DNA from 2 places in the Clostridium sp. KLE 1755 genome. Region 1 is predicted to be linked to the other one. Evidence: a T-box and tRNA genes for the amino acid it is inferred to sense, from the RefSeq annotation. Region 1 holds a T-box; the other holds one or more tRNA genes.
What was found. The T-box of region 1 lies ahead of pheS (phenylalanine--tRNA ligase subunit alpha). A T-box ahead of a tRNA ligase gene usually reads a tRNA of that ligase, here a tRNA-Phe.
Positions count from the first base shown of each region.

Region 2: it encodes a tRNA-Phe, which carries the amino acid that the T-box ahead of pheS (phenylalanine--tRNA ligase subunit alpha) is inferred to sense. The anticodon was not compared.

Region 1 covers NZ_KE992781.1:6,964-11,398, forward strand. Annotated here, with positions in the region: gene pheT (phenylalanine--tRNA ligase subunit beta) at 1-687, opposite strand, end outside; gene pheS (phenylalanine--tRNA ligase subunit alpha) at 818-1,837, opposite strand; T-box leader at 2,024-2,273, opposite strand; gene HMPREF1548_RS27415 (amidophosphoribosyltransferase) at 2,539-3,945, shown strand; gene aroA (3-phosphoshikimate 1-carboxyvinyltransferase) at 4,023-4,435, opposite strand, start outside.
Region 2 covers NZ_KE992732.1:69,662-74,096, forward strand. Annotated here, with positions in the region: gene HMPREF1548_RS17375 (alpha-amylase family protein) at 1-1,323, shown strand, start outside; tRNA gene HMPREF1548_RS17380 (tRNA-Phe) at 1,604-1,676, shown strand; gene HMPREF1548_RS17385 (hypothetical protein) at 1,756-2,097, shown strand; gene HMPREF1548_RS17390 (hypothetical protein) at 2,150-3,745, shown strand; gene HMPREF1548_RS17400 (zinc-ribbon domain-containing protein) at 4,328-4,435, shown strand, end outside.

The DNA.
Region 1 (4,435 bases):
ATCGGGATCCTTTACCTCTACTTTAATATAATCATTGACATTTTCCCCATTTTCATGCACATTAACCACCGGAGGGACGAAGGGCTTATGGAAGGTCACGGCCGCTTCCCTGGCAATTCCCAGAATACTGAAGCAGTCAATTCTGTTGTTTGTGATTTCATATTCAAATACGGTGTCCCTCAGACCCAGGGCATCGATTGCGTCGGAACCTACTTCCACATCATCGCTGAAAATATAGATGCCGTTTTCAGGAGCCTCGGGATACATATCCCGGCTGGATCCCAGCTCTTCAATAGAGCACATCATACCGTTGGAGGGAACTCCTCTCAGCTTTCCTGCTTTAATGGAAATGCCCTCCTCAGGGAGCGGGCCGCCGTCGTGTCCGCCGGCCACCTTACCGCCGTCAAGAACCACCGGTACCTTGTCCCCTTCCTTCACATTGGGAGCGCCTGTAACGATCTGAATGGTCTCAGCTCCGACATTTACCTGGCAGACGATCAGCTTGTCCGCGTCAGGATGCTTTTCTATTTTTTCTATCTGGCCAACTACGATTTTTTCCAGATTCCTGTCAAGCCTTTCATAGCTTTCCACCTTGGTGCCGCTCATTGTCATCGCATCGCAGTATTCCTGGTCCGTGCATGACAGCTCCGGCACATATGCTTTAATCCATGATAACGTTGTATTCATATTGTATCCATGCCTTTCTTATTTCCTTCAGTCCGCATTCTGAGTATACACGGCTTTCCCATGAATGAAACAGCCGCAAAATTCCTCCTTTATAATAGGAAGAAACAAAATCAGTTATCCGCTTTTTCCATCAGAACTGCTTCAGGAAACGGACGTCATTCTCATAAAGCAGACGCATATCGTCAATTTCATACTTCAGAAGCGCAATACGCTCCAGGCCTACGCCGAATGCAAAACCGGAATATTCCTTGGGATCAATTCCGCTCATCTGCAGCACGCGGGGATGCACCATACCGCAGCCGAGGATTTCAATCCAGCCGGAGCCTTTGCAGAAACGGCAGCCCTTGCCGCCGCACTTGAAGCAGGTCACATCCACTTCGGCGCTGGGCTCTGTGAACGGGAAATGATGGGGGCGGAATTTTACCTTCGTCTCCTCTCCGAACAGCTCCCTGGCAAACTCAGCCAGCGTTCCCTTCAGATCGGCAAACGTAATATTCTTATCAATAACAAGTCCTTCAATCTGATGGAAGGAAGGAGAATGGGTCGCGTCCACCTCATCGGAACGGAACACACGTCCCGGAGCGATCATGCGGATGGGCAGCTTCCCTTTTTCCATTTCACGCACCTGTACCGGAGAGGTCTGGGTACGCAGCACGATATCCTCTGAAATATAGAAGGTATCCTGCTCATCCCTGGTGGGATGGTTCCTGGGGATATTCAGGGCTTCGAAATTATAATAGTCGTTTTCCACTTCAGGGCCTTCCACTACCTCATAGCCCATTCCCACGAAGATTCTTTCCACCTCTTCCAGGGCAATGGTGTTGGGATGACGGTGGCCCACCTGGTTTTTCCTGGCTGGAAGGGTAACGTCAATGACCTCTTCCTTCATTTTGGCTTCCCTGATGGCGGATTCCATTTTCTTCTTCGTTTCTTCCAGCATGGCTTCGATTTCCGTTCTGGTATCGTTCACCATCTGTCCAATTTTCGGCCGCTCCTCGGCTGCCACGTTCTTCATACCCTTCAGAACCTCGGTAAGAGCGCCCTTTTTACCCAGAGCGTTTACCCTAACCTCGTTCAGCTTATCAAGGGTTCCGGCAGCTTCCACCTGCTTTCTGACCTCTTCCTTGATCTGTTCCAATCTGTCTTTCATAAAAACCTCCTGCTGCCGGCGCGTAAATCCTGACACCGGCATATTTTTTTCCATGTGAAAAATGTTGACAGCTTTTCAGCACGCTTCAGCCTGCGGTCCGGCCTCCGGCCGTCCTGCAGCCGCCGCGGCTCGCTATGCCTGACAGCCTCCGGGGAATTTTGGACACAAAAAAATCCCCGGCAAAAATCCAGGGACGAAATAATTTCCGCGGTACCACCCACATTCCTGCTTCACATCCGGCGTTTAACGCCCTGTGCACCGCAGGCTCTCATTCCGGCGTAACGTGCCGCCACGTTCCCTCCTAAACCCAAAGGCCTTCAAAAGGACAGCTCCGGCGTGAAATTCAAGCTGCATCTGAACCCAAGGAAGCTCCCAGCCGACGACTCCCTCTCTCTGTGGGAAAATACAACTCTTTGTGCGCCATCATCGCATTTTTGATTCATGAATATGTCTGTAACCTATTCTATTGCCTGTTTTCAGAAAAGTCAATATAATTTTTCTGTACTTTTGCATATATACATTTATTTTCCATCATGATATGATTTTAATGCCAAGTTTTTAATACATCTACATACTTCCGATACCGGAGCCGGCGCTGAAAGGAAACGATACGTGTGCCTTCCCACCATCGGAAGAACCATAGCAGTCCGGAATGCGGGCTGTTACGAACAGTCAAGAAAACCAATACTAAGGAGAACATCATGGGTGGATTTTTTGGAGTAGCATCAAAGGAAGACTGTGTCTTCGATCTTTTTTTCGGCACAGACTATCATTCCCATCTGGGAACAAGACGGGCCGGTATGGCCGTATACGACCGGGAACGCGGTTTTGATCGTTCCATCCACAATATCGAAAATGCCCCCTTCCGCACCAAATTTGACAAAGAAGTCACGGAAATGAAAGGGAATCTGGGAATCGGCAGTATATCAGACTATGAACCCCAGCCGCTGATCGTCCGTTCCCATCACGGTACGTATTCCATCGCAACCGTGGGCAAAATCAACAATACGGAAGAAATTCTGACGAAGCTTCTCTTTTCATCGCACATTCATTTTCTGGAAATGAGCGGCGGCACCATCAATGCCACCGAGCTTGTTGCAACTATCATCAACCAAAAGGAAAACATCATCGAAGGCCTCCAATATGCCCAGGATCTCATCGACGGTTCCATGACCATCCTGCTTATGACCCCCAAGGGCATTTATGTCGCGCGTGATAAAATGGGCCGTACTCCCGTAGCCATCGGCAAGAAAGAAAATGCTTACTGCATCTCCTTTGAAAGCTTTGCTTATCTCAACCTGGGCTACGTCAGCGAACGCGAACTGGGACCCGGAGAAATCGTGGTTGTCACCCCGGAAGGCATGCGCACCCTGGTAGCGCCGGGCAAGGATATGAAAATCTGTACCTTCCTCTGGGTTTACTATGGCTACCCTTCCTCCTCCTACGAAGGAATCAGCGTGGAAAAAATGCGCTATAACTGCGGCGCGTCCATGGCCAAAAGAGACGATGCGTCACCTGATATCGTAGCGGGCGTACCGGACTCCGGAACCGCGCATGCCATCGGTTATTCGAATACCTCCGGCATCCCCTTCTCCCGGCCCTTTATCAAATACACCCCTACCTGGCCCCGTTCCTTCATGCCCACCATACAGAGCCAGAGGAACCTGATTGCCAAAATGAAGCTGATTCCCGTCCGCGATCTGATACAGGACCGCAGCATGCTTCTCATCGACGATTCCATCGTCCGCGGCACACAGCTGAGAGAAACAACGGAATTCCTGTACCAAAGCGGCGCAAAAGAGGTACACATCCGCCCCGCCTGCCCTCCTCTCCTCTATGCCTGCAAATACCTCAACTTCTCCCGATCCACCTCAGAAATGGATCTCATTACAAGAAGGGTCATCAAAGAAATGGAGGGCGACAATAAATACGTAAACCTGGACGCCTACTCCAATCCTGAGACCCCTGAATTCCAGGCCATGGTATCCCGCATCGGAGAGCAGCTCAACTTCACCTCCCTGCGTTATAACCGCCTGGACGATATGATCGACTCCGTGGGAATCGACCGCAGCAAATTATGCACCTACTGCTGGGATGGAAAAGAATAACGCTTCTCCCCCATGCCGCAAAATGCCAGAATCCGGCCGTCCCTCCTCCCAAAGGAGGAAGGGACGGCCGGATTCTTTTATCCTGTCACGCCTATGACCACCTCATCCAGCACCTGGAAATAATTCTCAAAGGTTTTTCTGCAGCACCCGGGATCCGCAATTGCAATCCCTTCGGCTCTCAGCCCAGGCAAGGAAAATCCCATAGCCATCCGATGATCATCATAGGTTTCCACAACTCCCGGCACAGGCCTGCCGGGCCATATTCTCAGGCTGTCCTCCCCCTGCTCACAGCGGATTCCCAGCCGCGCCAGCTCCGTGGAAATCGCTTCCATACGGTTGCTTTCCTGATACCGGATATGCCCGATGCCTGTTATGGTGACAGGCGCATCTGCAAACGGCGCTATAGCCGCAAGGGTTATGGCCTGGTCGGAGCAGGCATGCATATCCGCTTCCACGCCCCGCAGCCTTCCGTTTTCCGGTCCCTTCAATG
Region 2 (4,435 bases), on a different contig from region 1:
ATCAGAAAAGATATTTATGTGCTGCTGGATGACGGTTGGGATGTGCCCCGCCACATCCCCGGAAATGGAGAGATAAGCGCTTTTGGGAGCCTTATTTTGAATGAAGAAAGATTTCCTGGCTTTCCCGGAGAGCCGCAGGAACGCCTGCGTAAAATGAAAGAAAGAATAACGCAGCTGGGATACAGAGGACTTGGACTGTGGATTTGTGCGAATGCCGCCGGAGAGGCGTCGAAAGAGCCGTATTCTATGGAACAGTCAAGAGAGTACTGGAAAGAAAAGGCTCTCTGGTGTCAGGAGGCAGGCGTCTCATACTGGAAGGTTGACTGGGGATATCATGCGGGTGACAGCGCCTACAGGGATATGATGACTGAAGTTGTAAAACAATATGCGCCGGGAGTCAGGATTGAACATGCAATCTGCCGCGGACCCATGGATGAAAAGGAAACGGAGTCGTCTGTGTTGACAAAAGTGCTGGAAAGCAGTGATTTTTTCAGAACCTATGATGTGACACGGGAGTTTAATTACAGCACGGCGATCAGAAGGGCCTGGGAGGCGCTTCGGCTTACCGTAAATGGCCGGCACGGATGCGAGTGTATCGTGAATGTTGAAGATGCGCCGTATCTGGCGGCGGGACTGGGATGCTCCATGGGAATTATGCGCCATCCGGCATGGGGCGGTACAAAAACTGATGTTTTGGACTTTGGGCGAAAATACAACGAAGTGGAAAGAGCTGTCTGCTGGCAGCGAATAGCGCCGCCGTTTGGGACAGGGGAAAGCAGAAATCGGGCAACCGTGAAAATGCTGAGAGACTGGACAACGTCCATAGACGGACCGGACGGAGAAGGATGGCTTTCCCATGTTTTTGATGATTGTGAGGAAATCGAGGAGTTTGCTCCCTGGATGATTACAAGGGATATGGATTTCCCTGCAGTCACATCAGACGGAAAAGAAATGCCCTTCCTTGTCTGCAGCAAACATCCCCAAACCGGGGCGGTAAGCATCGCTTTTCTGCCGAGGACATTGGGGGAAAGGAAACATTACACACCGAGAGCAAAGGTAGCTTTTGATTTGAAGGCTTTTACAGAGCCGATTGGAGTTTTAGGGGAATTTGATACGCTGACCCTGTCTTTTCAGGAAGAACTGCAGGGCAGAATTTACTTGCAGGACCTGTGCAGGGATCGTGCCCATGATATCACGGAGATGCTTGCGCAAAATAAACGTAAGCTGGTGCTGGACTTTGATAAAATACAGGGCAAAGGATGGCTGGATAATGATTGCGGGGATGTTTCAGCGCCGGGATTTATGATTTGTCAGTTGGGATAGAAGGTTCTGAAAAGGGAAGTGAAAGGAGCCGGACACCGGCTCCTTTTGCAATTGATTAATTTGTTACGGTTCAGCCTTCAGTTGAACTAACGAACGATGCACCGGCTAAAAAACGGCGTACCCATAATAGCTTTTTGATATTCACAAAACTTTTGAATATTGATTCAGCCGAAAGCTGAACTGTAACAAAATATCCATGAAAATACAATCTAACGCTTGACAGTTAAAAGAAAAGCCGATAAAATAATCCATGTTGCAAATAAAATATTATATGCGGCAGGCCCAGATAGCTCAGTTGGTAGAGCAGAGGACTGAAAATCCTCGTGTCACTGGTTCGATTCCGGTTCTGGGCAGTTACAGTGGTAATTACTGATATATGTGGTAATTACCTTTTTTTTGTATAGAAAAACAGTGATTTGGGGGGATTGAATTATGGCGCTGGTTAAATGTCCTGAATGCGGCAGGGAAAGAGTATCGGATACGGCCGAAGCATGTCCTGACTGCGGATATAATGTAAGAGCACATTATGAAAGAGTAAAAGAAGAAAACGAAAAGAGGCTGGAAGAAGAGGAAAGTGTTCTAAGTGCAGAAAGAGAATCAGAGGAAGAAAAAACATTAGAGGAGGAAACAGCTTCAAAAGAAGAAAGAATATCAGAGAGACAAAATGAACGGATGGAGAGCGGAAGATACTTAGAAAATGGTATGCAAATACAGCAAAAAGATATAATTCTCATGTCAGTCTTGGGTATCAGATGTGAAAATTGTGGAAATTGATGGCTTGTAGGAGTATAATTACAGATAATACTTATGTAGGAGGTATTGGGATATGGCTGATGTTACAGTAAAATTTCTTGGTGAAAATTATTCTTTTCCAGAAGAATTAAAAGATTATGTATCGTATTGTAATGAGTTTGAAAAAATTAACAAGAGATTATCACAAGCCCTTTTGGTTACAATGAATAGACCGACTATTACTGGTGGTGAAACTAGCCAAGCAGGAGAAGTTGAGACAAAATTAAAAGAAGATATGCGTAAAGAGGGTAAAAAAGTCATATCTATGCTTGCTAAATATAATATTTTCGATGTGACCGAAAGCGATTTAGTAGATAATAATAAAGGATATATTTATTATAACGATGTTTATCAGAATATAATGATGCGTGGTTTGCGACTTAATTTAGCAGAAGAACTGCAGAATTTTTTAGATGATTGGGAAGATGCGCAACAATCTGCATATTCACAAGTTACGGGAACAGGAATATCAATGTATTCTAACAGTATGATTGCACATATGACATTGGCGGCATTTGAAACAAGCACAATAAAAAAACAATGTGAGCAAGCCGATAGAGATTATAAAAGAGCAATGGACGCATTATCGGCAAGAGGTACATCGGTAACAGAAAAGAAAAATGCAGAAGTTATGATTAAAACATTTGCAGAAATTGCAAATGCTTTTGGTATGTTCATATCTGAATTGATGGATACCTTTTTAAATAAATTACAACAAAATAACATATTTGATTATTCTAAAACAAAGGAATATGATATAAAGCGTTCATCAGAAATACTTAATAATATGTCTTTAGTTGAAGATAAAAAGAGTGTTTTGATTCAAGCATTTAAAAGTTGCCCTTATAATCCGGATATATATGCAAAGGTTTTAGAAATGGGTTTGTGTGATCTTGATACTTTTAAAACTGCACAATACTACTATCAAGATGAAGTTCTTACAGAAGTGCTTGATGATTATGTAAAAAAGAATCTGAAAAACACAGAAAAAGTAACAGTGCCAATATCAATTCTTGCTACATATCGTGGAACTGATGAAATTGGAATATGGAAAAAGATATATGAAGGTACATTAGAAAATATCGAGGGTTCATACAAGATAATCAATACCGCTTTATCAGATAAGAAAAAACTTGACAGATTCATTAGAGATAATATCAGTAGTTCGATGAAGGAAGTTGTGAAAAAATCGAGAGAAGATGTTATCAAGAACATTGATAAAAAGATGTTAGCATTGGTTTCTGAAAAACAATATGATGAATTTGTTGGAATGGGTATTCTTTCGCCGGAAATCATTAGAATGTCAGGAAGTTCTGCAACTACTTTAAATGATATAAATGGTGAAATCAGAAATGCTTTAACTGATTGTGTTATGGAATATATTGAAGAAGCAAAGAAACGTTATGATGCTTATGATAAAGCAATGGATATATATGAGAAGGAATTAAAGCAGAAATATGACGAATTAAATGTTTTAAGGTCTGAAAAGAATAGTTTGGGATTATTTGCATTTTCAAAGAAAAAAGAAATGACTGCAACTATTGATGCTAAAGTAAATGAAATTTCAGAGTTTAAAAGAACACATGAGCCGAAAGATTTATTAGCACAGTTTGAAGCGATGTATAGATAATTAAAATAAAAAAGGATTACGGATAACACCGTAGTCCTTTTTTATTGTGTTTTCAAGAAATTACCATAATTTAAAGTATCAGAAAAACACAAAATATGTAGTATTCTTTCACTATATGCCGTATAATAGCTTCATCTGATAAGTTAATGGCATGCGCTTCAGGGCGTTAAAGCGTGCCGCCCAATTTAAGGAAAGGAAGTGTTTTTATGTTCATGTAACATTTGATGTTCCGTATGAGGAAATCTCAGAATATCCGACACCTGCAAAAGCAATGGAGGCAATTTCCAGGTATTGTGAAGCAAGCGGGGAATCCTGCGTATTTACGGGGGATGATGAAGTCGAAATAGCTGGAAGAAAGTATGAAGTATGCAGAGGAGCCAATCCCCTTAATCTGGGTTACGGCATTATATGCAGGGAAAAATAATATCTGGCCAGATAAAGCTGATTCATTGCAGCCCTATTGGTAAAGAAGCAGGAACATTTTTATGGAATGACAGCAGTTATCAGGCCTGTGGGAAATGGCACGTTTGCAAATGATAATAAGTAATTGAATTTTATGAGGGGGAATTTGCTGTGGAAAATATGATGGAGAAGGTGTGCCCTAATTGCGGTGAAAAATTACCTGGTGATTCATCTTTTTGCATGAAATGCGGAACAAAAATCGAGGGGGATGGACCGGGTACAGAGCAA